Regions from separate parts of the Streptomyces finlayi genome, predicted to be linked through region 2. Evidence: riboswitches for the same ligand, from Rfam matches in the RefSeq annotation. Region 2 holds a riboswitch; each other region holds the start of a gene.

The links. Region 2 has a riboswitch for cobalamin ahead of F0344_RS01930 (CbtB domain-containing protein). Riboswitches for the same ligand answer to the same signal wherever they lie in the genome.
Region 1: linked by a shared signal. The riboswitch ahead of F0344_RS28995 (cobalamin biosynthesis protein) and the one ahead of F0344_RS01930 (CbtB domain-containing protein) in region 2 are both predicted to bind cobalamin.
Region 3: linked by a shared signal. The riboswitch ahead of F0344_RS10810 (ribonucleoside-diphosphate reductase subunit alpha) and the one ahead of F0344_RS01930 (CbtB domain-containing protein) in region 2 are both predicted to bind cobalamin.

Annotation. Positions count from the first base shown of each region.
Region 1 is NZ_CP045702.1:6,340,845-6,350,502, reverse strand. Features, by position in the region: gene F0344_RS29035 (VOC family protein) at 1-95, shown strand, start outside; gene F0344_RS29030 (hypothetical protein) at 165-494, opposite strand; gene F0344_RS29025 (IS630 family transposase) at 543-1,634, shown strand; gene F0344_RS29020 (hypothetical protein) at 1,831-3,138, opposite strand; gene F0344_RS29015 (alpha/beta hydrolase) at 3,324-4,451, opposite strand; gene F0344_RS29010 (class II aldolase/adducin family protein) at 4,531-5,190, opposite strand; gene F0344_RS29005 (inorganic phosphate transporter) at 5,457-6,713, shown strand; gene F0344_RS29000 (hypothetical protein) at 6,732-6,962, shown strand; cobalamin riboswitch at 7,056-7,247, shown strand; gene F0344_RS28995 (cobalamin biosynthesis protein) at 7,349-8,293, shown strand; gene F0344_RS28990 (cobyric acid synthase) at 8,290-9,658, shown strand, end outside.
Region 2 is NZ_CP045702.1:388,491-398,148, forward strand. Features, by position in the region: gene F0344_RS01910 (pirin family protein) at 1-94, opposite strand, end outside; gene F0344_RS01915 (tetratricopeptide repeat protein) at 249-602, shown strand; gene F0344_RS01920 (GNAT family N-acetyltransferase) at 930-1,478, shown strand; gene F0344_RS01925 (CbtA family protein) at 1,613-2,386, opposite strand; gene F0344_RS01930 (CbtB domain-containing protein) at 2,413-2,628, opposite strand; adenosylcobalamin (AdoCbl) riboswitch at 2,632-2,779, opposite strand; gene F0344_RS01935 (histidine phosphatase family protein) at 2,894-3,457, shown strand; gene F0344_RS01940 (DUF6480 family protein) at 3,673-3,918, opposite strand; gene rpmG (50S ribosomal protein L33) at 4,072-4,236, shown strand; gene F0344_RS01950 (type B 50S ribosomal protein L31) at 4,266-4,520, shown strand; gene F0344_RS01955 (CobW family GTP-binding protein) at 4,520-5,710, shown strand; gene rpsR (30S ribosomal protein S18) at 5,748-5,972, shown strand; gene F0344_RS01965 (hypothetical protein) at 5,997-6,377, opposite strand; gene F0344_RS01970 (dihydrolipoyl dehydrogenase family protein) at 6,533-7,972, opposite strand; gene trxA (thioredoxin) at 8,088-8,477, shown strand; gene F0344_RS01980 (helix-turn-helix transcriptional regulator) at 8,534-8,956, opposite strand; gene F0344_RS01985 (hypothetical protein) at 9,011-9,277, opposite strand; gene F0344_RS01990 (LacI family DNA-binding transcriptional regulator) at 9,339-9,658, opposite strand, start outside.
Region 3 is NZ_CP045702.1:2,395,543-2,405,200, forward strand. Features, by position in the region: gene F0344_RS10795 (GntR family transcriptional regulator) at 1-554, shown strand, start outside; gene F0344_RS10800 (DUF3311 domain-containing protein) at 818-1,072, shown strand; gene mctP (monocarboxylate uptake permease MctP) at 1,069-2,703, shown strand; cobalamin riboswitch at 2,836-2,958, shown strand; gene F0344_RS10810 (ribonucleoside-diphosphate reductase subunit alpha) at 3,099-5,492, shown strand; gene F0344_RS10815 (ribonucleotide-diphosphate reductase subunit beta) at 5,492-6,508, shown strand; partial or broken gene F0344_RS10820 (helix-turn-helix domain-containing protein) at 6,585-6,998, shown strand; gene F0344_RS10825 (D-Ala-D-Ala carboxypeptidase family metallohydrolase) at 7,071-7,808, opposite strand; gene def (peptide deformylase) at 7,979-8,617, opposite strand; gene F0344_RS10835 (tetratricopeptide repeat protein) at 8,710-9,658, opposite strand, start outside.

The DNA.
Region 1 (9,658 bases), 6.0 Mb from region 2:
CGGACCAGGACTACGGCTCGCGGGACTACATGGCGCGGGACGCGGAGGGCAATGTGTGGAGCTTCGGTACGTACGCCCCGGGGTCCTCGGACTGACCCCGGGAGCGTTCGTCACGGTGCACGCTCACTAGTGTTACTCCGCGTTAGTTCGTGGAGGGGTGTTGATCAGGCTGGCTGGTCGCCGAGGTAGAGGTAGCAGGCGCAGTCCAGGCAGTCCTCGGGGCTGCCGAAGGGCAGGCCGGTGGGCAGGATGTTGTCCTGGTAGGTGTTGCGGCTGGCCAGGTAGAGGGCGAAGCCCCAGGTGTGCAGGACTCCGGTGAAGCGCAGGCGACACAGGGGGATCTGCTCGCCGTCCTCCAACTCGCCGCTCACGTAAGCGAATCCGGTGCGGAAGCGGACCTCGACGCGGGCCAGTTGCGGCCAGCGGTCCTTGGCTCGGGCGTTCAGACGAACGCGCAGGTGGTGCTGCATCGAGTCGGGTGGGTTCTTCGGCACGGACCCCATCCTGCCCGGTCCGCAGGCTAGCCGCCATGATCATCGATCATGAACGTACGCAGGCATCCGGGCGGAGCGGTCGCGGCGGTGGCCGTCACCTTGGACGAGACCACGCACAAGGCCCTGGAGCAGTTGACGGCATCAGCGAAAGCCCAGGTCCGCGACGTTCTGCGGGCCAGGATCGTGCTCGCGGCCGCCGGCGGCCAGACCAACGCGGAGATAGCACGCGAGCTAAACGTCGCCATCAACACGGTGCGCAAGTGGCGCGGCCGCTTCGCCGAGCGCGGGCCGGACGGCCTGAAGGACACCGGGCGCCCGGGCCGGCCCAAGGTGTACGACGACCGGGTACGTGTGGCGATCGTGGCCGCCGCGACCAGCGAACCACCGCACCCGGCGGCCACCTGGACCCATCGGGCAATCGCCGAGCGGGTCGCCAGCACCGTCTTCGCAGCCGTCTCGCCCTCCCACATCGGGCGGATACTGGCGGACCTGGACCTCAAGCCGCACAAGGTCCGCAGCTGGCTCACCCGCCGCGACACCCCCGACTTCTGGCAACGCGCCGAGCACATCTGCGACCTCTACCGCAACCCGCCCCAGGACGCGGTGCTGCTGTCGATCGACGAGAAGACCGCGATCGCCGCCCGCTCCCGCAAACATCCCGGCCGCCCCACCACCCCAGGCCAGGCAGCCCGCCAGGAGTTCGAGTACGTCCGCCACGGCACCGCCTCCCTGGTTGCCGCACTCGACGTGCGCACCGGCGAGGTCCTCACCGAGGTGATCGCCCGCAACAACGCGGCGACCTTCACCGAATTCCTCGACCGGATCAACGCGCTCATCCCCGACAGCACGGACATCCACGTGGTGCTGGACAACGGTTCTTCGCACACCGCCAAGCACACCAAGGCATGGTTCAAGGCCCATCCACGCTGGACAGCGCACTTCACCCCGCCCCACGCCTCGTGGCTCAACCAGGTCGAGCTGGTCTTCTCCGCCCTGACCCGCAGCGTCCTGCGGCACGGCGACTTCGCCGGCCGCGATGACCTCATCGACAAACTGGACAGCTACATCATCAACCGAAACAAAACCGCGAAGCCCTTCCGCTGGACCTACGACGGCACCCCACTCAAGGAAGCAGCCTGACAACACCCCTCCACGAACTAACGCGGAGCAGCACTAGGGTCCTGTCTGGAGTTCCAGCGCGGGAGAAGGAGCGGCGTCCGGTGCCGTCGAATCCAAGGCGGAGGAGGGAGCGATGGCGGAGCCCTCGCGACTGACGACAACGCCGGAGGCGGCGGTGCCGGACGCCGCGACGCCGCGGGGGAACTCCAGACAGGACCTAGCCGCCGGTGTGGACCTGGAAGGCTGCCTTGCGTACGGCCTTGGCCAGGGCGGGGTCCGGGTGCGCGGCGGCCAGGGCGACCAGGACCTGGACCGTGCGCGGGTGGCCCACGGCGCGGACCTCGTCGAGCAGGGCCGGGACGGTGCCCTGGACCGCGGAGTCGAGGTGGCGGACCAGCAGTCCGGTCTCGCCGTGGTCGGCGACGGCCGCCGCCGTGTCGACCCAGAGCCAGGTGGCTTCCTCCCGGCTGAGGACCTCCTGGGCGTCGTCGGGGTCGGCGCCCTCGTATTCGGCGAGCCAGAGCAGCGCGTAGGGCCGCAGTGACGCGTCGGTGACGACGGAGCGCACCACGGGTTCGGCGGGGGCGCCGACGACGCGGAGCGCTTCGAAGGCGAGGCCGCGCAGGAGCGCGTCCTCGCCGCGGGCCACGGCGAGCAGTTCCGCGACCGCGCTGCCGACCGGGCGTGCCGCGAGCCATGCGCGGTATTCGGTCCGGGCGGGACCGGGGGTGAGCCGGGCGCAGCCGAGCAGCATGTCGGCCGCGGACTGTTCGATGTTTCCGGCCGGGCTCTGGGCGGCGACACAGATCTGTTCCAGCTTGACCCAGACGGCCCAGTTGCCGAGCGGGGTGAGGGTGGCGTGCCCGGAACCGAGCGTGAGGGCTCCGACGGCGGCCAGTCCTTCCAGCGCCCAGTCGAGAAGCAGTGCGTTCAGGTCGGCCGGCCCCTCGTTGGGGAGACCGTCGGCGGGCGCGGCGGGGAGGTGTGGGCCGTAGGCCACCTCGCACCGTTCCTCGTGGAGTTCCGCGACGCGCTGGCCGAGGAGGTCGAGGAGGGCGGGCACGGTGACCGGGCCGGCGGAGAGCTGGAGGAGGGAGAGCACCTGCGGCACCGCCTCGACCGCTTCGGCGACGGTGGTGGCCGGGATGTCGCGGGGCGCGGCGTGGACGAGCGACCAGGCGTCGAAGAGCGCCACCCAGCCCCGGAGCACGGCGGAGTCGTCGCGTTTCCAGGCACGCAGCCGCCAGCCGGGGCGCACGGTGTCGCCGTGCAGTTCGACGAGTCCGGCGAGCCTGGCGCGGTCCCATCCGGCCCGCACCTGGGCGGGGGACAGATCCAGTGCCGTCGCGGCCCGTTCGAGGGCGTGGGCGGTCAGCGGAGCCGTACCGGGGCTCGCGTCGTCGGACGCCCAGTGGGCGATCCGTACGGCGTCGGCGAGCACGGTCCTGGCCTGACGGGCCAGTTCCGCCGGGGGCGGGGTGCCCTCGGGAGGGCGGGGGGCCGGCCGGGTGCGCCGGGTGGTCACGGCCTTGCGGGCGGTGGCAAGGGGTCGCGGGCGGACAAGTCGCAGCCTGGAGTCGCGCGGAGTACGGGACGTCACGGGGAGCAGTCTTGCCTCTGACGGCCCGAAAGCCCAAACGGAAGCCGGCCCCACGCTTTACGCGGACCTCCGGAGACCGCTCACCAAGCGGGCCTATCGGTCACAACACCTCACATCAGAGGGGTGAGGAAGCGCCGGAGCGCCTCTTCGTACCGTGCCGGGCCGGCATTCCACATCGCCGCATGCGGAGCCTGCGGAACGGAGTGCAGGGCGACCAGGCCGGGGCGGAGTCGGGCGAGTGCCTCCGATGCCGCCCACGGGGCGAGGGTGTCGTCGGGGCCGTGGAAGATCAGCGTCGGGGCGTGCAGGGCGGCGGGGAGGGACGTGTCCAGCAGCCGGGCACCGTGCAGGCCGGCCCGGCCCTGGGCGGCGCGGACCGCGAGGGGCGCCAGCGCGGCGGGGACACCACGGGCGGCGGCCAGGGCGCGCAGGGTGGCGCGCCAGTCGAGGACCGGTGAGTCGAGGACGAGGCCGCTGATGCGGTCGCGGAGCGGGGAGTTCACGGCGGCGTGCAGGGCCATCGAGGCGCCGGTGGACCAGCCGTGGACGATGACGCTCTCGGCCCCGTACCGCATCGCGTATCGGATCGCGGCGTCCAGGTCGCGCCATTCGGACTCGCCGAGGTGGCCGAGTCCGTCCGTCGGGCGGGGCGCTCCGGTGTCGCCGCGGTAGGCGAGGTCCAGCACGGGCAGTTGCTGGGCGTTCAGGAACCCCATCAGGTTCATGGGGTGGGCCCGGCTGGTTCCGAGCCCGTGCACCGTGATCACCCAGACGTCACGGGGAGCCGGCACGAACCAGGCGGGCAGGACGCCGAGTTCGCCGGGGATCTCGACCTCCTTGAAGTCGAGCCCGAGTGCGCTGCCCGGGTCCCCGCTGTACAGCTCCGGGGTCATGCGGACCTTGGCGCCCGGTTCCAGGGTTCCGTGGACGACGCGCTCCAGACGGCGTACGACGGTGTCGGCGCCGTGCCCCGCCTGCTCGATCACCGGTCCGACCACGGCGTGGACGCCGTGGCCCACCAGTCCGTACGTACCGGGGCGGAGTGCGGCGAAGGAGCGGGTCAGGGTGACCTGTCCGGCCGCCGTGCTGTGCACGGTGAGCCTGCGGTCGCCGGGGAAGGGACGTCCGGACGGCACCTTGAGGGCGGCGTCACTGGCATACCGGCCGGCGGCGACCGCTGCCGCGCCGACGCCGAGAATCGTGGTGACGGCCGCTGCCGTCGCTGTAGCCGGGCGCATGCTGCCAGTGTCGGGGCGCCCGTCGCGGGGGGCCAGTGGGCGGGGCCGTCCGATTCCCACCGGTACGGCCCCCTGGGGGTCAGCCCGGCTGGCCGTAGGTCTCCAGGGCGTCCTGGACCTCGCGCAGCTGGGCCCCGGAGAGCAGGGAGGGCCGGAGGCCGGGTACGGAACTGGCGGTGAGCCAGAGCCTGCACAGCCATTCGAGCTGGGCGGTGCGGTCGTACGCCTCGTCGAGGGAGTTCCCGTAGGTGACGGTCCCGTGGTTCTGGAGCAGGCAGCCCGTGCGGTCCCGCAGGGCGGTGAGCATGTTCTCGGCCAGTTCGCGGGTGCCGTAGCGCGCGTAGGCGGCGGTGCGGACGGGGCCGCCGAGCATCGCGGCGGCGTAGTGCACGAGCGGGACCTCGGGGACGAGGGTGGAGACCGCGGTGGCGTGCACGGCGTGGGTGTGGACGACGGCGGCCGCGCCGGTGTCCGCGTAGACGGCGAGGTGCAGCGGGAGTTCGCTGGTGGGGGCGAGGTCCCCGAGCACCTGACGGCCTTCGAGGTCCACGCCGACCGCGTCCTCGGGGCGGAGCCGGTCGTAGGGCACGCCGCTGGGGGTGACCAGGACGATGTCCCCGGCCCTGGCCGACACATTGCCGGAGGTCCCGACGACGAGGCCGTCGGCCGCCGTCCTGCGGGCCGTCGCGACCACGCCGTCCCAGGTCCGCCGGACCGCTTCCCGCTGCTGATCGCTCATGCGGAAATCCTATGAGAGGGCGGCGGGAGCGCGGCTCGGGTGACCAGGATCTCCTCGGGGCTGAAGAGTGGCCGAAATGCCCCCCTGACGCCCGATACGGAACGACTTCCTCCAGGCGCCGGACGGGCTGCGCCGCCCTCCCCCCGCGGAACCGGAGCACCGGCACTCCGGTTGGGGTCACCACAGCGCCCTTCTCAGTTCACCTTCCGTTCATCCAGGTTGCCTAGGGTCCACGAGCCACTGACGTCGAGCGATTGCCTGGGTAAATGGAACACATCACACTGCTGCTTGCGATTGTGATCGTGACAGCTCTCGTGTTCGATTTCACGAACGGTTTCCATGACACCGCCAACGCGATGGCCACCACCATCTCGACCGGCGCTCTGAAGCCCAAGACAGCGGTGGCCATGTCCGCCGTCCTCAACCTGATCGGCGCGTTCCTGTCGGTGGAGGTCGCGAAAACGATCTCCGGCGGGATCATCAACGAGGACGGCCTCAGAACCGAGGTCATCTTCGCGGCCCTCGTCGGCGCCATCCTGTGGAATCTGCTGACCTGGCTGGTGGGTCTGCCCTCCAGCTCCTCGCACGCCCTCTTCGGCGGTCTCATCGGCGCCGCGGTCATGTCGGCCGGATGGTCCTCGATCGACGGCGGCACCGTCGTCACCAAGGTCCTGCTCCCCGCCGTCGCCGCCCCGCTCGTCGCCGGTCTCGCAGCTCTGCTGGCCACGCGGCTGACGTACCGGATCAACCGGAAGGTCACCGACGAGGCGCAGCTGAAGTCGACCGCCAAGGGCTACCGGGCCGGCCAGATCGCCTCGGCCGGGCTCGTCTCCCTCGCCCACGGCACGAACGACGCGCAGAAGACCATGGGCATCATCACGCTGGCCCTGGTCACCGGCGGTGTCCTGGCCCCCGGCTCCAACCCGCCGGTCTGGGTCATCGTCTCCGCGGGTGTCGCCATCGCCCTGGGTACCTACCTCGGCGGCTGGCGCATCATCCGCACCATGGGCAGCGGCCTCACCGAGCTCAAGCCGCCGCAGGGCTTCGCCGCCCAGACCAGTGCGGCCACGGTCATCCTGGCCTCCTCGCACCTCGGCTTCTCCCTCTCCACCACCCAGTCCTGCTCCGGCGCCGTCATGGGCGCGGGTCTCGGACGCAAGGGCGGCGTGGTCCGCTGGTCCACCGCCACCCGGATGTTCATCGCCTGGGGCCTGACCCTGCCGGCCGCCGGTCTGATCGGCGCGGGCGCCGAGCTCCTGACGAAGCAGGGCGGCTGGGGCGTCGCCGTCGTCGCCGTCGTGCTCGTCGCGGGCTCCGGTGCCATCTGGCTGGTGTCGCGCCGCCAGCCGGTCGACCACACCAACGTCACGGACACCCCGGAGCCCGAGCCCGCGGGAGTCGTCACGACGGCCATGGCGGCCGTGACGACTCCTCCTACCGGCACCGCGGCCATGGAGATCAAGTCCACCATCCCGGCCCCGGCCGGAACCACCGCCGACCCGGCCCGCCCGGCCACGGTCTAAAGGGCAGGAACTACCACCATGAAAATCGACTGGGCAGCTCTTGCCTCCGTCTTCGGCGTCAGCCTCGTGGTCACCGTGGCGCTCGTCGGTCTCTTCACCCTCGGCATCGTCGGCCTGTCCAAGCAGGCGGCGACGGCCTCGGCCGGCAGCTCGGGCGGCTCGCTCGCCCTGGCCCGCACCGGCGCGTACCTCTGCTTCGGCCTCTGCGCCGCGGCAGTCAGCTACGGGATCTACCTGATCGTCGTCTGACGGAACGGCCGCGACGCACGCGGCCGCAGGTGTCCCCTCGCCGTTGATCTGCGTGCAGCTCCGCAGGTCAACGGCGAGTTGACGGGCGTTCGCACAGCGTGGTGGACTGCCCGTGCCGTTTACGGCGACAGAAGAGGAAGCCGGTGCGAATCCGGCGCGGTCCCGCCACTGTCACCGGGGAGCACTCCCCCCACACCGGAAGTCACGGTCCGTCCGCGGACTGGAAGGCCGGGGGGAACTGCGGATCCGGAAGCCAGGAGACTCTCGTCGCCGGTCACGTCGAACCAGGGCGCGGACCCTGAGTGAGGACATACGTCATGCCCGGCCGCCGTGCGCCCGATCCTGTGTCACCTTCCAGAACGTCCCGTGCATCGGCGGGCTGAGCCATGCGTGCCGACCGCATCTTCGCGTACGGCGCCACGGCCGGCCTGATCGGCGATCTGCTCCTGGGTGATCCCCGTCGGGGGCACCCCGTCGCCGCGTTCGGGACGGCCGCCGCAGAGGTCGAGAGCCGACTGTGGCACGACCACCGCGGGTGGGGCGCGCTCCACACGCTGGTCTGCGCCGGAGGCGCCGCGGGCGCCGCCGCGCTCGCCGCCCGTACCGTCCGCGACCGGCCCGCCGTGGCCGTCGCGCTGACCGCCGCCGCCACCTGGTCCGTCATCGGCGGCACCTCTCTGGGCCGCGAGGCACGTGCCATCGGCGGCGCACTCGCCGCCGGGGACCTCGGCACCGCCCGCGAACGGCTGCCGCATCTGTGCGGACGCGATCCGCAGGCGCTCGACGGGCCTCAGATCGCGCGGGCCGTCGTCGAATCCGTCGCCGAGAACACCTCGGACGCCGTCGTCGGCGCCCTCGTCTGGGGCGCCCTGGGCGGAGTACCGGGCTTCGTCGGCTTCCGGGCCGTCAACACCCTCGACGCCATGGTCGGGCACACGTCGCCCCGCTACCGCCGGTACGGCTGGGCCTCGGCCCGCCTCGACGACCTCGCGGGCTGGCCCGGGGCCCGGCTCACCGCCGTACTCGCGGTCGCCGCCGGAGGCCGCCCGCGGGACGCGGTGCGGGCCTGGCGCGCCGACGCGGGCAAGCACCCGAGCCCCAACGCTGGGCCGGTCGAGGCGTCGTTCGCGGGCGCGCTCGGCGTACGGCTCGGCGGAACCCTCGCGTACGGCGGCCGGGTCGAGCACCGGCCGGTACTCAACGGGGCGGCCGGGCGCGCGGTGGAGACCGCGGACATCGAACGTGCGGTGCGGCTGTCGCGCCGGGTGAGTGCGCTGGCCCTCGGCGTCTGTGTGGCCGGCCGGCTGATCGCGGGACGGAGACGGACATGAGCGGCGGACTGCTGGTCGCGGGAACCACGTCGGACGCGGGCAAGAGCGTCGTCACGGCGGGAATCTGCCGGTGGCTGGTGCGGCAGGGGGTGAAGGTCGCGCCGTTCAAGGCGCAGAACATGTCGCTCAACTCGTTCGTCACCCGCGAGGGTGCGGAGATCGGCCGCGCCCAGGCCATGCAGGCGCAGGCCGCCCGGGTGGAGCCGACCGCGCTGATGAACCCGGTGCTGCTCAAGCCCGGCAGCGACCGGTCCAGCCAGGTCGTCCTGATGGGCAAGCCCGTCGGCGAGATGAGTGCGCGCGGCTACCACGGAGGGCGGCAGGAGTCTCTGCTGGGGACCGTCGTGGACTGTCTGGAGCAGCTTCGGGGCACGTATGACGCCGTGATCTGCGAGGGGGCGGGCAGTCCGGCCGAGATCAACCTGCGGCGTACGGACATCGTGAACATGGGCATCGCACGGGCCGCGCGCTTCCCCGTGCTGGTGGTCGGGGACATCGACCGCGGGGGCGTCTTCGCCTCGTTCTTCGGTACGACGGCCCTGCTGAGCGCCGAGGACCAGGCGCTGGTCGCCGGGTATCTCGTGAACAAGTTCCGGGGCGACGTCTCGTTGCTGGAGCCGGGGCTCGACATGCTGTACGAGCTCACGGGCCGGCGGACGTACGGAGTGCTGCCGTTCACCCACGGGCTGGGCATCGACGAGGAGGACGGCCTGCGCGTGTCGTTGCGCGGCGCCGTACGGGAGTCCGCGGTCAGCGCCCCGCACGGAGAGGAGGTCCTGCGGGTGGCGGTGTGCGCCGTACCGCTGATGTCGAACTTCACCGATGTGGACGCGCTCGCCGCCGAGCCGGGGGTCGTGGTGCGGTTCGTGGACCGGGCCGAGGAACTGGCCGACGCGGACCTGGTGATCGTGCCGGGCACGCGCGGCACGGTGAAGGCCCTGGCCTGGCTCCGCGAGCGCGGACTGGCGGACGCGCTGGTGCGGCGGGCCGCCGAGGGGCGGCCGGTACTCGGCATCTGCGGCGGGTTCCAGGTGCTCGGTGAGCACATCGAGGACGAGGTGGAGTCGCGGGCCGGGCGGGTCGACGGGCTGGGGCTGCTGCCGGTCCGGATCCGGTTCGACCGGGAGAAGACGCTGGCGCGGCCGGTCGGAACGGCACTCGGTGAACCGGTCGAGGGGTACGAGATCCATCACGGGGTCGCCGATGTGCGGGGCGGTGAGCCGTTCCTGGACGGCTGCCGGGTCGGCTCGGTGTGGGGGACGCACTGGCACGGCTCGCTGGAGAGCGACGGGTTCCGGCGGCGGTTCCTGGCTGAGGTCGCCCGGGCAGCGGGGCGGCGGTTCGTGGCCGCGCCGGACACGAGCT
Region 2 (9,658 bases):
GACGCGGGGCGAGTAGTTCGCGCACCGGCTCGGCGACGACGAAGCCCCGTCCTCCGCAGACCGAGGGTGTGGCCTGGCGATCGAGATTGCTCATGGCGCTCAACCTATTCCCGTCGGGCCCGGGAGCGCCGGTCCCCACGCCGAAAGTTTAGTGGAATATTCAATCATTATGCTGGGTTGAAGCAGCTGAATGGATCACCGCGGCGACGGCGGACCGGATCCGTCGACGGCCCGGCCGAGGAGGACCAGTGAACGAGACGTACTACGAGTTCGGCGCAGCAGCCGATCGCTGGGACCGGGCGCAGATGTTCTTCGATGCGAAGGAGTACCTCACCGCCGCCCGCATCCTGGGCGGACTGGTCGATGAGGTGCCGGAGCAGGTCGCTCCGCGGCTGCTGCTGGCCCGTGCGTACTACCACTCGGCACGACTCGGAAAGGCTGAGACGGAGCTGCGCGCCGTACTGGAGCGTGACCCCGTGGAGGACTACGCGCAGCTGATGCTGGGCCGCACCCTGGAGCGCCAGGGACGCCACGCGGAAGCCCGGCCCCACCTCCGGATGGCCGCGGCCCTGACCGGTGACTTCGGGCCGGACGCGCCATAGCGGAGGCATCCCCGAGGCAGGATGGTGCTTCTCGGGGGCGCCGGTCAGGCCCGGGGCTTCGGCTCCGGGCCGCTCTGCGTATGGGAAACACGATCGAGCCACTCCGTCATCAAGGCCACCTCCGCCGTACTGAGCCCAGCGCCGTGGGACTGCCGCAGCAGGGCCCTCAAGGTGGCAGCGGTGGAGGGAACCGCGACGGACGGAGCCGCCGCGCCCGTCGAGTCACCATCGGCGACCACTCCGTAGCGACACCATTGAGCTGTGCCGACCTCCCGGCCGGGCATATTCACGTGCGCCAGGCCCTCGCGCCGTGATACTCCCGCTGCCATGGATGACCTTGCGACAACACGCCTCACCCTCCACCTGATGAGTCCTGCCGAGGTTGCGGACCTGGCGGCGGGGGAACCCGGCGGCAACCTTCGATGGACCCCCGGATACCCGTCCGACGGCGAGAAAGCCGCCGCGAGGCGCTACCTCAACACCTGCGAAACGGTCGGTGACCCCCGGCCGTTCGGATCCTTCGCGATCATTCGGCGCGAGGACGAGCAGGTGATCGGCGGGGCGGGCTTTCACGGTGCACCGGACGAACGTGGCCAGGTGACCATCGGCTACGGCCTGGCCCCCACGGCCCGAGGGAAGGGGTACGCATCCGAAGCCCTGCGCGCCCTGCTGGAATTCGCCCGCTCGCAGGGCGTCACCTCAGCGAAGGGCGACGCGGACCTCGACAACATCGGATCACACCGCGTCATGACGGCGGCCGGTATGCGACTCGTCGGGGTGGATGATCAACTGCATCACTATCGCGTCGAGTTGACCGGCGACGCCCCACAAGAAGCACTTGATGCACCTGAGGCACGAGATCCACGGCGGACATAGGGCTCATAACCTGGCGAGGACCGGCCGCAACAGTGCGACCCGCCGGGCAGAGCCTGGCGGGTCGCGTAGTGGGCCGGTTGGATCAGTGGGAGTGTCGTGGGGACCCGGCCGGCCTGTCCCACGCACCGCCACCGTCAGGTCGGCGAAACCGCCGTCCGGGACGCCGGTCCGGTGCCCGCACGGGAGTTGTCCGGCTTCGGCTCCAGCAGGCGTTCGGCCAGGTATCCGAAGACCACGCCGTAGCCGATCCACAGCGTCGCCTGGATGGCGAGAGTGGACAGCCGGAACTGCCAGAGCAGCGTGGCCGGGAAGTCCTTGCCGACCTCGTTGAACGAGGGCAGGAAGACGTAGGCGAGGCCGATGAGAAGAACGAAGCCGGCGAACGCGGCAATGGACGCGTTCCAGTTGCCCAGACGGGGTGCGAGCCGTCTACCGAGGACGACGGCTCCGAGAGCCAGCAGCACGCTCAGCGCGACCATCAGGAAGAAGAGCGCGGTGCGCTGTCCGATGGTGCCGGGATCACCGACAGCCGGCGGGTTGGCCGGGTACTTCAGGAACGGCACGACGTACACCGTCAGCAGTGCGGCACCGGCGACGAAGGCGGCCGTGGCCCGGGGGCCGAAGGCGCCTATACGGCCGAGCGCGTAGCAGAAGACGAGTGCGGCAATGCCGCCGACCGCGACGCCGAACACCAGGACGCCGGTGGCGAGTCCGCCGGTGGCCTGCATGGTCCGGCTGACGAGTTCCTCGCCGCCGCCGTGGTCATGGTGATGAGCCGCTTCCAGCGCGATGGCTGCGTCCACTTGGGACTCGCCGAGGAAGTAGGCGACGCAGAGAGCGAGCAGACCCGCGACGAGTCCCGCGAGCATCCCGCGGATGAGTACAGCTCTGACAGATATGGAGTTCACGAGATTGTCCCCTGCGTATCGGTTTCTCAGTGGCAGGGGAAGCCGAGCAGATGCCGGCCGTCGTGAACCCACTCATGGACGCCCTCACCGGCGATGACCGAGATGGCGCCCTGCTCGGCGCCGACGAAGTACAGCAGGACGAGCATGAGCATGCCGAAGAAGACCGCCCACGGGGCGAGGGCCTTCAGCGAGACGGGGGTGATGGCGGGTACGCCGGCCGTGGGGGCAGCGGACTGTGCCATGGCAGAACCTCCTGTGGGAACACGCGTCCCGATCGTGGTGCCTGAGACGACAGTGCCGGGTCTGACTTCCCGTACGGGTACGGGTTCACAGTGGCGCGACCGTGCCGGATTCTCACCGGCTTCCGTCACACCGTCGTCATGGTGATCGTGACCATACCGCTCACGGCCGAGGACCGCCATGGTGCAATCAGGACGAGAGCGGGGCCGCGGAGGGACTGTGCCGCGCCCCGGACGGGCCCACGGTTGAGGGAGTGGAAGAAGCTACGTGACGGTACGGGTGATGCTGATCGCGCCCGCGATGAACGCGGCCTTGCGCGAGGCCCGGTTCGAGGGAGACGCGCCCCTCGACGAGGCCGGAGTGCGGCGCGCGCGTGCCGCGGCGGACCGTGTACCGGAGGCGGATCTATGGGTGAGCGGTACCTCCGAACGCTGTCTGCGGACCGCTGACGCGCTCGACGTTCACCCCACGCCCGAACCCGCCCTTGCCGACTGGGACATGGGCCGCTGGCGTGGGAAGCGACTGTCCGACGTGAGCGACGGCGAAGCCGAGGCCGTGGCGGCATGGCTCACCGACCCAACCGCCGCCCCGCACGGTGGCGAGTCGCTGCTGGACCTGTCCGCCCGTGTCGGCAGCTGGCTCGACGGCCTGGAGGAGGGCAGCGGCCGCGTGCTCGCCATCGTCGAGCCCGCCGTCGTACGCGCTGCGGTCGTCCACGGGCTCGGCCTGGCGGCGGCCGGGTTCTGGCGCCTCGACGTGGCCCCCTTGGCACTCACCGAACTCAGCGGCCGCGAGGGGCGCTGGAACCTGAAGTGCGGCCAGGTCCTCTGATCACAGGCGCTGTTGCGGCGGGCAGCTGTCATCGCGGTCGCGCGCACGCCCCCGGCCGCGGCGCATTCATGCCGCTGCTTCGCCGCGCCTGTCACAGACGCTCTTCCGCCGCGGCCATGCCGGCCGACGGAGGCCTCCCGCCACCTACGCCCCTCGAGCGGTAGAGCCGCCCAGCCGCCGATGCGGCGGACGACCCGCGCGGTGGCGCACGCCGGTCATATAAGGATGGCGTAGACGAGGAAGAAGGCCGCCACCACCACCGCGAGGGCGAGGATGGCGAAGAGCGGCCCCTTCGCCCATCCCCTGGGTGGCTCGTTCCACGGCCCCGCCCCCGACATGCTGCTTTCCGCCGGGGGCGTATCGCCGACGGGAACACCCCCGCCGGGTTCCAGGCCGGGGGTATTTCGCGGGTCGGGGTCGGGGACATTGCGCGGGTCCGGGTCGGGATTCGCAGTGCTCATACCTCTCCGCATACCCCTTCAGCCAGAAATGCACCAAATCTCACAAATCTTCCTTGGCCGGACGCGCGGAAGGTGAGCAGCCACCCAAGCGCGCCCGACCGGGAGCACCGGAGCCGTTTTTGAACATGGTAATCATTGCCATATAGTGTCGCCATGGCTCGCAACGAAGTACGCCCGATCATCAAGCTCCGCTCCACCGCCGGCACGGGCTACACCTACGTCACCCGTAAGAACCGGCGGAACGACCCCGACCGGCTCGTGCTGCGCAAATTCGACCCGCTCGTCCGCCGCCACGTGGACTTCCGCGAAGAACGTTGACCCTCTCCCCGGACACGAAGGACATCACCATGCAGCCCGGAATCCACCCCGCCTACGGCCCCGTCGTCTTCCGCGACAAGGCCGCCGACTTCGCCTTCCTCACCCGCTCCACGCTCACCAGCGAGCGCACCGTCGAGTGGGAGGACGGCAACACCTATCCCGTCGTCGATGTGGAGATCTCCTCCGCGAGTCATCCCTTCTACACCGGTACGGCCCGAGTGCTGGACACGGCAGGGCGCGTGGAGCGGTTCGAGCGCCGCTACGGGAGCCGTGAGGGCAGGTGATGGGGGACGATCAGAAGTTGCCCGTCGTCATCGTCTGCGGGCTGCACTCCGACGCCCGCCGCGAGGTGGTGGAGGGACTGCTCAAGAACGTTCCCCACAGTGTCGCGCTGCACCACGATCTGACGACGGCCGGCACGGGGACCGTGCACCGGACACTGCGTGACTCCTCGGGCGAGTTGTCCAGCGGCGACGCGCCTCTCGTCAACGACTGCGCCTGCTGCGCGCTGCGTGAGGATCTGATCCCGGAAGTGGAGCGGCTCGCGGCCGGCGGACTCACCGCGCTCGCTGTCCTCGAACTCTGGGATTCGGTCGAACCGAAGGCCATGGCCGAGGTGATCGCTGCCCACGGGCAGGACTGGGCCGAAGTGAAGAGCGTCATCACCGCGGTCGATCCGGCTCTCGTACAGCCCTACCTCGTCAACGGGGACGATCTCGCGGAAGCGGGGCTCGCCGCGGCGGCAACCGATCAGCGGACCGTCGGAGACACCTGGGCCCGCCAGTTGGAGTACGCGTCCGTCATCGCCCTCGTCGACAGCACGGAGGGCGGAACGGATGAAGGAGGCGGGCAGGGCCGGGAGGCGGACGACGAGGACCGGGCGCTGATCAGGCAGCTCCACCCCTTGGCCCGGCAGGCGGCGGCCGGATCGGACGCGCTGACGGCGCTCGCGATGGCCGGGTTCGATGTGGAAGCGGCCGGTGCCGCCCAGCATCCCGCCTGCGCACTCCTCCCCCAGGACGCCGACGAGGCAGGGGTGAGCACCCTCGTCTGGCGCAGGCACCGGCCCTTCCACCCCGAGCGTCTGTACGCGGCGCTGGAGGATCTGAGCTGCGCGGCCGCCCGCAGCCGGGGCCGCTTCTGGCTCGCGGACCGGCCCGACACCCTCCTGTCCTGGGAGGCCGCCGGCGGCGCACTCTGCGTCGAGAACACGGGCCCGTGGCTCGCGTCGCTGCCGGACGCCGCCTGGGACATGGTGCCGCCCTTCCGGCAGGCCGCCGCCGCCCTGGACTGGCACCCGGTGCACGGCGACTGCTGCCAGCACCTGGTCTTCGTGTCCCCCGGGCTCGACCGCGACGGTCTCACCACGTTGCTGGACTCCTGCCTGCTCACGGACGACGAGTACGGGCCGGGACGCGAGGCGTGGCGCAGCCTGCGTCCCGCTTTCGACTCGCTTCTCGACCCGGTCCACTGACCACCCCGAATCGCCCGCACACTCCCGAGGAGAACTGATGCCGCGCCGCCCGGACCCCCGCAGGCCCGTCAGGCCCCGCCCGAACCCGCTCGACTCCGCCAAGATCACGTACATCGACTACAAGGACACCGAACTGCTGCGCACGTTCATCTCCGACCGGGGCAAGATCCGCAGCCGCCGAGTCACGCGTATCAGTGCGCAGCAGCAGCGCCGCATCGCCACTGCCATCAAGAACGCACGGGAGATGGCCCTGTTGCCTTAGCCCGTCGCCGTCACCGCCCACCCCTCACCCCTTGGTGCGCAGCAGGTGCGTCAGGGCGTCGTAGACCGCTCCGGCGGCTCCCGGGGCGCCCCCGGCAGGCAGCGCGTCGAGGTAGATCGCGCGGAACACGTGCAGCCCGATGCCGAGCCGCCCAGTCGTGGCGGCCACCGCCAGGGCGCCGGCGACCAGAGCCGTGCGGCGCCGCTGCGAGAGGAGGACGCCGCCGGCCACCGGGACGACCGTCGGAACCGGCAGCCAGTTGCCGGCGATCTGCAGGACACTCATGGACGTCTTGACCCTGCCGATGTCGTCCGACCGGACAACGGTGAAGTCCGTGTGGATCTCCGGGATCCGTCCTGCGACCTGCATTCCCTCGAGGGCGAGGGCCGCGGCGGCGTTCTCCACCCCAGCAAAGGGTCGAGGCGTCCGCCGGACACGAAAGCGGTCAAATGGCCGCTCAGGCAGGGGCGTTGGGCCGGACGCAACCGCGCATGTGCCCGGGCGGCATTCGAGTGACGTCCTCCCGCCCGGTCCGCCACCACAACACCCGTCCGGTCGGCTCAGCCCCGGTACGTCTCCAGCAGTCGCAGCCACACCTCGCTGATGGTCGGGTAGGCCGGGACCGCGTGCCACAGGCGGTCGATCGGGACCTCGCCCGCTACCGCGACGGTGGCGGAATGGAGCAGTTCGCCGATGCCGGGGCCGACGAAGGTCACGCCGAGGAGGATGTTCCGGTCCAGGTCCACGATCATGCGGGCCCGGCCCCGGTAGTCCTGTGCGTAGAGTCCCGAGCCCGCTACCGAGGCCAGGTCGTGGTCGACCGCCCGCACCCGGTGGCCCGCCTCTTCCGCCTCCTTGAGGGTGAGGCCGACCGAGGCGGCCTCCGGGTCGGTGAAGACGACCTGGGGCACGGCCGCGTGGTCCGCGGTGGCCGCGTGGGCGCCCCAGCGGTCGGATTCCAGCAGGGGGACGCCCTGGGAGCGGGCCGCGATCGCGGCGCCCGCGATCCGCGCCTGGTACTTGCCCTGGTGGGTCAGGAGCACCCGGTGGTTGACGTCGCCGACCCCGTACAGCCAGGTGCTGCCCCGGACGCGGCAGCTGTCGTCGACGTCGAGCCAGGAGCCGGGTTCCAGGCCCACCGTGTCGAGACCGAGGTCGTCGGTGCGCGGCGCGCGGCCGGTGGCGAAGAGGATCTCGTCCGCCTCCACCCGCTCGCCGTCGTCCAGCTCGACGGTGACGGGCGCGTCCGGAGCCGCTCGCCGCAGCGCGGTGGCGGACACTCCGGTACGGATACGGGCGCCCGCCTCGGTCAGCGCCTCGGCGACCAGCTCACCGGCGAAGGGCTCCATCCTGGGGAGCAGACCCTTGCCGCGGACCAGCATCGTCACCTCGGCTCCGAGTGCCTGCCAGGCCGTGGCCATCTCCACACCGACCGCACCGCCGCCCACCACGATCAGCCGGCCCGGTACCTCCTTCGCGCTGGTCGCCTCGCGGCTGGTCCAGGGACGGGCCTCCGCGATGCCCGGCAGGTCCGGGGTCACGGCCCGGCTGCCCGTGCAGACGGCCACGGCGTGCCGGGCGGTGAGCCGGTGCTCCGTTCCTTCGCTCGTGGTGACGGACACCTGCCTGGCGCCGGTGAGGCGGCCCGTACCCCGGTAGAGGCGCACGCCGATGCCCTCCAGCCACTCGGCCTGCCCGTCGTCCTTCCAGTGGGACGCGCACGCGTCGCGGTGGGCCAGAACCGCGTCCGTGTCGAGCGGCCCCCGCCCGGCGCCGGAGAGGCCCGGAACCCGCCGGGCGTCCGCCCGGGCGACCACCGGGCGCAGCAGGGCCTTGCTCGGCATGCACGCCCAGTAGGAGCATTCGCCGCCGACGAGCTCCGACTCGATCACGGCCGTGCTCAGTCCTGCGGCCCTGGCCCGGTCGGCCACGTTCTCACCGACCGGACCTGCGCCGATCACCACGACGTCGTATTCGGCGTTCTCCACCACATCAGTCATGCGGACAGTCTGGTCGTGGGTGTGCGCGACGGCCACATGGGCAGGCGGAATAGGGCCAGTCCACTCACCGTTGTGCTCGACAGGTCCGAACGGGCCCAGGAAGAGGTATCAGAGTATGAGCACCGTAGAGCTCACCAAGGAAAACTTCGATCAGGTCGTGAGCGACAACGACTTCGTACTGATCGACTTCTGGGCTTCCTGGTGTGGCCCGTGCCGGCAGTTCGCCCCGGTGTACGACTCGGTCTCCGAGCGTCATCCGGACCTGGTGTTCGCCAAGGTCGACACGGAGGCACAGCAGGAGCTGGCGGCGGCTTTCGAGATCCGGTCGATTCCGACGCTGATGATCGTCCGGGAGAACGTCGCGGTCTTCGCGCAGCCCGGCGCGCTTCCCGAGGCGGCCCTCGAGGACGTCATCGGGCAGGCCAGGAACCTGGACATGGACGAGGTACGCAAGTCCGTCGAGGAACAGCAGAAGACGCAGACGCAGGAGCAGAACCAGGCGTAGGCCCGCTCACGCGTCCAGTGCGCCCCGGTCTCCGCCGACCGGGCCGCACGTGCGCGTTACCGGAGGTCCGTGTTGCTGAGCGGTTCCCTGTTTCTGACCGGCCGGGTGTGGATCTTGGAGACGCACGCCGGGACGCCCTCGCCCTGCTCGTGCCCCCGGGCCCGGTACGCGCTGGGGCTCTCGCCCACCAGTTCGGTGAACCGTGTGCTGAACGTCCCCAGCGAGGTGCACCCGACCGCGAAGCAGACGTCTGTCACCGACATGTCGCCGAGGCGCAGCAGCGCCTTCGCCCGCTCGATCCTGCGGGTCATCAGATAGCTGTACGGCGTCTCCCCGAACGCGGCGCGGAAGCTCCGGGAGAAGTGGCCGGGCGACATGTGGGCCGCGAGGGCCAGGGCGGGGACGTTGAGCGGCTCCGCGTAGTCGCGGTCCATCTGGTCGCGTGCCCGGCGGAGCCGGACCAGGTCCGAAAGCGTCACCCGTCCAGGATCGCACGGGCGTCCGTGCGGTGCGGGTCCGTCCGCTGGAAGGCTTCAGTCGTCGCTCTTCTGGGCGATCCGGACCGTGAGCCCGTAGTCCACCTCCGCACCGTCCACCAGCAGGGCTTCCACGGTGTGCGTCGCCGGGTCGATGTCCGCCTCCATGCCGTCCCCGGTGTAGCGGGGGTAGCCGGACGCCCCGGTGTCGCCGGTGGCCGCCACGACCGCCGAGCGGATGGGGGTGCCGGGTTCGGATTCCCCTTCCTCCGACTCGGTGAACTCCGGGACCAACAGGATCTCGTAACTCTGCGGATGGCTCATGCCCAAGACGCTAGACATCCGGTGTGCGTGGCGCACGTCGTCGCGCCGCGGGGAGCACCGTTCAGCTGGACTCGCGGGGTACGGCCGTGGCGCGCAGCAGGTCGTGGCGTTCCGGGGTTCCGCCGGGGTGGCGCACCAGCCGGTCGATCAGTTCGGCGGGGGCCTGCCCTGCCGCCAGTTCCATCCGGACGCTGCTGAGCCGGGGGCGGAGCAGTCTGCCGAGCATGAGATCGTCCGCACCGATCACGGCCGTCTCACCGGGGACCGGGATGCCTGCGTCCTGGAGTGCCCTCATCAGGAGCATGGCGTACTCGTCGTTGTAGGCGAACACGGCGTCCAGGCCCAAGGTCCGCCAGCGGGACGCGAGTTGGGCTGCCGATT
Region 3 (9,658 bases), 2.0 Mb from region 2:
AGGGGCGGCTGGAGCGCATCCAGGGCAAGGGAACCTTCGTCGCCAAGCCGAAGGTCTCCCAGGCGCTCCAGCTGACCTCGTACACCGAGGACATGCGCGCCCAGGGACTGGAACCCACATCCCAGTTGCTGGACATCGGATACATCACGGCCGACGACGCGCTCGCCGGCCTGCTCGACATCACCACGGGCGGCCGGGTGCTGCGGATCGAGCGGCTGCGCCTCGCCAGCGGTGAGCCGATGGCGATCGAGACCACCCACCTTTCGGCCAAACGCTTTCCCGCGCTGCGCCGTTCACTGGTGAAGTACACCTCGCTCTACACCGCGCTCGCCGAGGTGTACGACGTCCGGCTGGCCGAGGCCGAGGAGACGATCGAGACCTCGCTCGCCACCCCGCGCGAGGCGGGGCTGCTGGGTACGGACGTCGGTCTGCCGATGCTGATGCTGTCCCGTCACTCGATCGACGGGAACGGCGAACCGGTGGAGTGGGTGCGCTCGGTGTACCGCGGCGACCGCTACAAGTTCGTGGCCCGCCTGAAGCGGCCCACGGACTGAGTCCTGCCGCCCCGGCCTGCCAGGACCGCACGACGAACGGCCTCCGTGGAGTCATTTCCCCACGGGGGCCGTTCGCTGCGCCGGCGCGGACAGCTGGCGTGAACCAGTCCGTCCTTTCTCTCGTGAGTCCCACCGGGCGCGGGTATCGCCGAGACGTCACCGTTGCACTACCGCAATGCGGACAGGGGATGACGCTGGACGGACCGCTCGCCTAGATTGCGTGCGCATTACGCCAGGTGACGAGCGAGGGGACGGAGCACCACATGCCCGAAGACAACACCGGAAAACGACCAACGATCACACCCGTGCGGGTGGTTATCGCCCTGTGTCTCATCGCACCGTTCGTGGCGATGCTGTGGGTGGACTCGTACGCGAAGGTCGATCCGACCTTCATCGGAATCCCGTTCTTCTACTGGTACCAAATGCTCTGGGTCTTCGTCTCGACCGCGCTGACGATGGTCGCGTACGTGCTGTGGCAGCGTGACCAGCGCGCCCGCAAGGGAGGTGCGTCAGCATGAAGGACGGCGTGAACGGCGTGGCACTGGCCGTATTCATCTTCTTCTTCGTGGCCGTCACGGTCATCGGCTTCATGGCCGCCCGCTGGCGGAAGGCCGAGAACGAGAACAGCCTGGACGAATGGGGCCTGGGTGGACGGTCGTTCGGCACCTGGGTCACCTGGTTCCTGCTCGGCGGGGACCTCTACACGGCGTACACCTTCGTCGCCGTCCCCGCGGCGATCTACGCGGCGGGCGCGGCCGGCTTCTTCGCCGTCCCCTACACGATCCTCGTCTACCCGCTGATCTTCACCTTCCTGCCGCGCCTGTGGTCGGTGTCGCACAAGCACGGCTACGTCACCACCTCGGACTTCGTCCGGGGCCGCTTCGGCTCGAAGGGGCTCTCGCTCGCGGTCGCCCTCACCGGCATCCTCGCCACGATGCCGTACATCGCGCTCCAGCTCGTCGGTATCCAGGCCGTGCTGGACGTGATGGGCGTCGGCGGCGGGGAGACCACGCACTGGTTCGTCAAGGACCTGCCGCTGCTGATCGCGTTCGCGGTGCTCGCCGCGTACACCTACTCCTCGGGCCTGCGCGCGCCCGCGCTGATCGCGTTCGTCAAGGACGGGCTGATCTACCTGGTGATCGCCGTGGCGATCATCTACATCCCGATCAAGCTGGGCGGCTTCGACGACATCTTCGCCAAGGCGAGCGAGGCGTTCTCGCAGACGAACGAGGCCACCGGAAAACCGCGCGGCGCGCTCGTCCCGACCGATATGGGTCAGTGGGGTTACGCCACCCTGGCGCTGGGTTCAGCGCTCGCGCTCTTCATGTATCCGCACTCGATCACGGCGACGCTCTCCAGTCGCAGCCGTGACGTGATCCGCCGCAACACCACGATCCTGCCGCTGTACTCGCTGATGCTGGGCCTGCTGGCGCTGCTCGGCTTCATGGCGATCGCGGCCGGGGTCACGGTGGACAACCCGCAGTTGGCCATCCCCCAGCTGTTCGAGAACATGTTCCCCGGCTGGTTCGCGGGCGTCGCCTTCGCCGCGATCGGCATCGGCGCGCTGGTCCCGGCGGCCATCATGTCGATCGCCGCGGCGAACCTCTTCACCCGCAACATCTACAAGGACTTCCTGAAACCGGACGCCACCCCGGCGCAGGAGACCAAGGTCTCCAAGATGGTCTCGCTCCTGGTGAAGGTCGGCGCGCTCGCCTTCGTCCTCACCATGGACAAGACGGTCGCGATCAACTTCCAGCTGCTCGGCGGGATCTGGATCCTCCAGACGATGCCCGCGCTGGTCGGCGGCCTCTTCACCCGGTGGTTCCACCGCTGGGCCCTGATCGCGGGCTGGGCGGTCGGCATGCTGTACGGGACGGTCGCCGCGTACGGTGTGGCCAGCCCGACCCAGAAGCACTTCGGCGGCTCCTCGAAGGAGATCCCGGGCATCGGCGAGATCGGTTACATCGGTCTCACCGCCTTCGTCCTCAACCTCGTGGTCGTGGTCGTGCTGACCTTCGTGCTCAACGCGCTGAAGGCCCCGGCCGGAATCGACGAGACCTCACCGTCCGACTACACGGCGGACGCGGGTGACCCGGGCGTCGAGAAGGTGCTCCCGCCCGCGACGGTGGGCGCACCGGGCGGTCACTGACACGCCGGCCGGACTCGTGCACGGGCCGCCGCGCCTTCCCTGAGGGAGGCGCGGCGGCCCGTCGCGCTTTCCGGTACCTTCACCACGCGACACAAGATGTGGGGGCTGCTTCGGCAAGGAGCCCCCACATGTATGCTCATGCTCGCTGTCGCCGCAGGGGAATCCGGTGTGAATCCGGAACTGTCCCGCAACGGTGTGATCGGTGTGCTTTTGCACATCCGAAGTCCGAAGACCTGTCGACAGCGCGCCCGGCTCGACCGAACCGGGCGCACAGACGTCCGGGCCTCGTGGATGGGCCGGTGGACGCCGCACGCAGTGCTGCCGCCTCCGGGCCCCACGCTGCCCGGCTGCCCCCGTTCCCCGCCTGGCCGGAGCCGAGCGAGGGAGAGCACCGCGTGACCATCGCGCCAGCCGATCCGGTTTCAGCAGCAGAGTCCGCCGGAAACACCGGAACCGCCGAGTCCACGGACGCCCCCGGGACCGTACTCCTGCGGACCCTCACCGAACTGACGGCGGATCTGCCCGACACCGACCCCGGACGCGTCGCCGCCGCCGCACTGCGCGGCCGCAACGCCCGGTCGGACGAGGCCGAGCTGTGCTCGCTGGCCACCGAGGCCGCCGCCGGCCTGATCTCCGAGGACCCCGCCTACTCCCGGCTCGCCGCACGCCTCCTCACCCGCACCATCGCGGACGAGGCGGCAGGCCAGGGCGCGCTCTCCTTCTCGGCCTCGGTCGCCGTCGGGCACCGCGAGGGACTGATCGCGGACCGCACCGCACAGTTCGTCCGGGTCCACGCCTCCCGGCTCGACGCCCTGGTCGGCGCCTCGCTCGTGGGCGGCGCCGACGACCGGTTCGGCTACTTCGGGCTGCGGACCCTCTACAGCCGCTATCTGCTGCGCCACCCGCTGACCCGAGAGGTGATCGAGACCCCGCAGCACTTCATGCTGCGCGTCGCGTCCGGCCTCGCCGAGGACGACTCACCGGAGGCGCTGGACGAGGTCGCCGCGCTGTACGGCCTGATGAGCCGGCTCGACTACCTCCCCTCCTCCCCCACGCTCTTCAACTCCGGCACCCGGCACCCGCAGATGTCCTCCTGCTATCTGCTGGACTCGCCGCTGGACGAGCTCGACTCGATCTACGACCGCTACCACCAGGTGGCCAGGCTCTCCAAGCACGCGGGCGGCATCGGCCTCTCGTACTCCCGTATCCGCGCCCGCGGTTCGCTGATCCGCGGCACCAACGGGCACTCCAACGGCATCGTGCCGTTCCTCAAGACGCTGGACGCCTCGGTCGCCGCCGTCAACCAGGGAGGCCGCCGCAAGGGCGCGGCCGCCGTCTACCTGGAGACCTGGCACGCGGACATCGAGGAGTTCCTGGAGCTGCGCGACAACACGGGCGAGGACCAGCGGCGTACGCACAACCTCAACCTGGCGCACTGGATTCCGGACGAGTTCATGCGCCGGGTCGACGCGGACGGCCCGTGGTCGCTGTTCTCGCCCGCCGACGTGCCCGAGCTGGTCGACCTGTGGGGCGACGACTTCGACGCGGCGTACCGCGCCGCCGAGGCGGCGGGGCTGGCCCGCAAGACGATGCCGGCCCGGGACCTCTACGGCCGCATGATGCGTACGCTCGCGCAGACCGGTCAGGGCTGGATGACGTTCAAGGACGCCTCCAACCGCACGGCCAACCAGACCGCCGAGCCGGGCCGCGTGGTCCACTCGTCGAACCTGTGCACCGAGATCCTCGAAGTCACGGACGACGGCGAGACGGCCGTCTGCAACCTCGGTTCGGTCAACCTCGGCGCGTTCGTGGCCGACGGCGACATCGACTGGGAGCGCCTGGACGCCACGGTCCGCACCGCCGTGACCTTCCTCGACCGGGTCGTCGACATCAACTTCTACCCGACCGAGGAGGCCGGCCGGTCCAACGCCCGCTGGCGCCCGGTGGGCCTGGGCGCGATGGGGCTCCAGGACGTCTTCTTCCAGCTGCGGCTGCCGTTCGACTCCCCCGAGGCGCGGGCGCTGTCCACGAAGATCTCCGAGCGGATCATGCTCGCCGCGTACGAGGCGTCCTGCGACCTCGCCGAGCGCTCCGGGCCCCTTCCCGCCTGGTCGCAGACACGCACCGCCCGCGGTGTCCTGCACCCCGACCACTACGCCACCGCGCTGCACTGGCCGGAGCGCTGGAACGCACTGCGCGCCCGGATCGCGACGACCGGGATGCGTAACTCCCTGCTGCTGGCCATCGCGCCGACGGCGACGATCGCCTCGATCGCCGGGGTGTACGAGTGCATCGAGCCGCAGGTCTCCAACCTCTTCAAGCGCGAGACGCTCAGCGGTGAGTTCCTCCAGGTCAACGCCTACCTCGTCGCCGAGCTGAAGAAGCTCGGCGTGTGGGACGCGCGGACCCGTGAGGCGCTGCGCGAGGCCAGCGGTTCCGTGCAGGGCTTCGCGTGGATCCCCGAGGACGTGCGGGCGCTGTACCGCACGGCGTGGGAGATCCCGCAGCGCGGACTGATCGACATGGCGGCGGCCCGTACGCCGTTCCTCGACCAGAGTCAGTCGCTGAACCTGTTCCTGGAGACGCCGACGATCGGCAAGCTCTCCTCGATGTACGCGTACGCCTGGAAGCAGGGGCTGAAGACGACGTACTACCTGCGCTCGCGCCCGGCCACCCGGATCGCCCGCGCGGCGTCCGCCGCCCCCGTCCCCGCCCAGACGGCCGCGCCCGACGCGGACGCGATCGCCTGCTCCCTGGAAAACCCCGAGTCCTGCGAGGCCTGTCAGTGATGAGTTCCGACGCGACCAAGAACCTGCTCGACCCGGGTTTCGAACTGACCCTGCGGCCCATGCGGTACCCGGACTTCTACGAGCGCTACCGCGACGCGATCAAGAACACCTGGACGGTGGAGGAGGTCGACCTCCACTCGGACGTGGCGGACCTCGCGAAGCTGTCGCCCGGCGAGCAGCACATGATCGGCCGGCTCGTCGCCTTCTTCGCGACGGGTGACTCGATCGTCTCCAACAACCTCGTGCTGACGCTGTACAAGCACATCAACTCGCCCGAGGCGCGGCTGTACCTGTCCCGGCAGCTCTTCGAGGAGGCCGTGCACGTCCAGTTCTATCTGACGCTGCTCGACACCTATCTGCCCGACCCGGACGACCGCGCGGCGGCGTTCGACGCGGTCGAGGAGATTCCCTCGATCCGGGAGAAGGCGCGGTTCTGCTTCAAGTGGATCAACGAGGTCGAGAAGCTGGACCGGCTGGAGACACAGGCCGACCGGCGTCGCTTCCTGCTGAACCTGATCTGCTTCGCGGCCTGCATCGAGGGGCTGTTCTTCTACGGGGCCTTCGCGTACGTGTACTGGTTCCGCTCCCGCGGTCTGCTGCACGGCCTCGCCACGGGAACCAACTGGGTCTTCCGTGACGAGACGATGCACATGAACTTCGCGTTCGAGGTCGTGGACACCGTCCGCAAGGAGGAGCCGGAGCTCTTCGACGACGCCCTCCAGCAGCAGGTCACCGACATGCTGAAGGAGGCCGTCGAGGCGGAGCTGCAGTTCGGCCGGGACCTGTGTGGTGAGGGCCTGCCCGGGATGAACACCGAGTCGATGCGCCAGTACCTGGAGTGCGTCGCCGACCAGCGCCTCACCCGCCTGGGCTTCGCCCCGCTGTACGGCTCGGAGAACCCGTTCTCGTTCATGGAGCTCCAGGGCGTCCAGGAGCTGACGAACTTCTTCGAGCGCCGGCCGTCCGCGTACCAGGTGGCCGTGGAGGGCTCGGTCGGGTTCGACGACGACTTCTAATGCCGTGAACCCTGGCCCACGATCCGTTGGAGGGGCGCCGGGCGGCCGTGACCGGCCGTGTGGCGCCGGGCCGTCGTTGGTCGTGCCGCCGCACCGCGACGGCGGGCAGGCGCAGTACATCGAGCGCCCGCTGCCCCGGGCCGCGTGCGACACCGTCGGTGACACGCTCGCCTGGATGGAGCGCCACATCGGCCAGGAGATGACCGTCGAACAGCTCGCCGGTCTGGCCCACATGTCACCGCGCACCTTCGCGCGCCGCTTCCAGCAGGAGACGGGGACCACTCCGTACCGCTGGCTGCTGCGCCAACGGGTGCTGCTGGCGCAGCACTTGCTGGAAGGCTCCGACGAGACCATGGAGGCCATCGCGGACCGGACCGGCTTCGGCACCGCGGCGGCGCTCCGCCACCAGTTCGTACGCTCGCTGGACATCACTCCGCACGCCTACCGCCGGACCTTCCGCGGCCCGTCGGCGACGACCGGGGTGGCCTGAGCCCAGGACGCGCGCCGCCCCGCCCGGACTTCCCGGACGGGGCGGCGGTGCTGGACAGGTGGTGTACGCGGCTCAGATGCCGCAGCTCGACGCCGACCAGAAGCGGTTGGGCCCCTGGTTGACGTGGACGTGGTCACCGTGGCCGGCGTATCCCGGGCCGAGGATCCCGTTGAAGCCGTGGTAGCGGGCCTGCTTGGCGATGGTGCACAGCGAGTGCGGTCCCGAGCCCAGGTCGACGGCGTCACCGTACAGATGGCGGCTGTTCGAGGCGCCGCCGACCGCCGAGTTGCAGGAGTAGGACCGGAAGCCGCTGGTCACGCGGATGGACGCGTCACCGAGCGCGTGGCGGAGCGCCTCCAGCTTCCACATCGAGCTCAGGGCGTTGGCCTTGGCCGTGCCTGCGGCGACCGCACCGCCCGCCCAGGTGCTGTTGCAGTTGTTGAGCTCGGGGTACGTGAAGTGGACCGGGGTGCAGTCGTCGTCCTGGAGCGCGTACAGCTTGGACTGGGTGGCCGGGCCGGCGACTCCGTCCGCGGTGAGCCCGTAGGCGGCCTGGAAGCGCTTGACCGCCGCGGTGGTGGACGGCCCGTACGAGCCGTCGATGGCGAGCACGGCGTTGTATCCGGGGTATCCGGCCACCCGGATCTGGAGCTGGGTGACATCGTTGCCGGTGGCGCCGGGCGAGAGCGTCCTGGTCCAGGTGTAACAGCCGTCGGCCTGTGCGGGACCGGCGGTCAGTACGACTCCGCCGATCGCGAAAGCCATGGCCATGACAAGGCCGAGCAAGGCATGTGCGGTGCGTCTGAGCATGGGGTACTCCCTACCACGGTGAGGTGTTGGGGCTGAGACTGTCGGACGAGTCGACGCGCGTCAACCAGGCAGGGAAGAACAGCGGTTGACCGCAACCGGAACGGGAACGGGAACGGGGTCCCGCCGCCGGCTGTACCGGCGACCGGACCCCGTCCACGGAGCGCGAGCGGTCAGTCGTTGGGAACGACCTCGTAGCGGGGCGTGCCCTCGTCCATCTGCCGCAGCGCGTCCTTGCGGTCCCGCTTCGAGAGCCGGTCGATGTACAGGTAGCCGTACAGGTGGTCCGTCTCGTGCTGGAGGCAGCGCGCGAAGTAGCCGTTGCCCCGCACCCTCACCGGGTTGCCCTTGGCGTCCTGGCCGCGCACCACCGCGTAGTCGGGGCGGGCCAGCCCGGCGTACGCCGTCGGCACGGAGAGGCAGCCCTCGTTGGCGTCGTCGAGGACGCGCTCCGCCGGCGGCAGCTCCTCCAGCACCGGATTGCAGATCGCACCGACGTGCCGCACACCGTCGTCGTCCATACAGTCGTAGACGAAGACCTTGAGGTCCACGCCGATCTGGTTGGCGGCCAGACCCACACCCTCCGCCGTCCGCTGGCTGGCGAACATGTCGTCGATCAGCCGGGCCAGCTCGCCGTCGAACGCGGTGACGTCCGCGCACTCCTTGTGGAGTACCGGGTTGCCCACGACCGTGATCGGCCGCGAGGTACCGCGCTCGCGGTACGCCGCCTCACGCGCCTCGCAGTCCTCGGTGTCGACGAGGAATCCCTCGTCGTCGACGCTGATCTGCTCGTCCGTCTCCTGCTGCGCCATGTCCGCCGTACGCCTTCCTGCAAACCTGATACCCGTGAACTTCGGGACAACCGGCACCGGGTTTCGGTGCCCGTACAGCCTACGGGCACCGCTCAGCAGACTTCTTCGAGATCCCGCCACTCACGGCTGTCCGGACTGTCCGCGACCCAGCCGTCCAGCAGCCCGCGCACCAGCCCCGGGGGCGCCGCGAGGCCGCATTCACGCTCCGGCACCCAGAGGCCACCAGCCGTGCGGTGGCCCAGCGGACCCGGGTGGCCCGGTTCACTGTGGTCGTGCGGGTCGAGATGCTCGCCGTCGCCCTCGTCGCTCTCCATCCTGCTCTCCGAGCAGGTACGGCAGAGCAGCCGTACGGATGACGACCAGTCCTCGGCGGCGAACCCTGCGTCGGACGCCAGCTGCTCCAGCGCGTCCCGGTCCGCCTCGGTCGCGGCTTCGAGGAGCACCACCCAGGTGGGCACCGGAGAGGGCGCCCACAGCTCGATCTCGTCGAAGACGGGATACGAGGGCCCGGCGGCAGTGACCCGCTCACCGTTGGGCACCCCGTCGTGGAGGACGACCTCGCCCCAGCGCCGCCCGGACGAGGGCAGCGGGATCGACAGCACTTCCATCCGTGCCGGGTCCAGCCTGCGCCCCCAGACGACCTCGGACTCGCCCTCGGGCGACAGCCGTACCGCCGCGCTGCCCAGCTCCATGCCGAGCGGCTCGCTGGTGGCCGCCGCGCCGTACTGCCCGTTGCCCGGGACCTTCAGCCCGTACGCCTGCCAGGCCCGGCGTGCCAGCGGCCAGTCCTGGAGCGCGGTGGCCGCGATCCCGACGTTCCACCAGTCCGGCGCCCCGGACTCCCGGTCCAGGAGCGCGACGGCCCGCAGACCGGCGGCTCTCGCCTGCTCCCAGTCGTGCCTGAACTTGTGCAGCAGCGCCAGATTGAACCAGGACTCGGAGAGCCAGGGTTCCAGGTCCACCGCGCGTGTCAGCAGCGCCCCCGCGTCCTCGTACCGGCCGTCGCCGATCAGCGTGAACGCGCGGTCCGTGGCCTGCCGC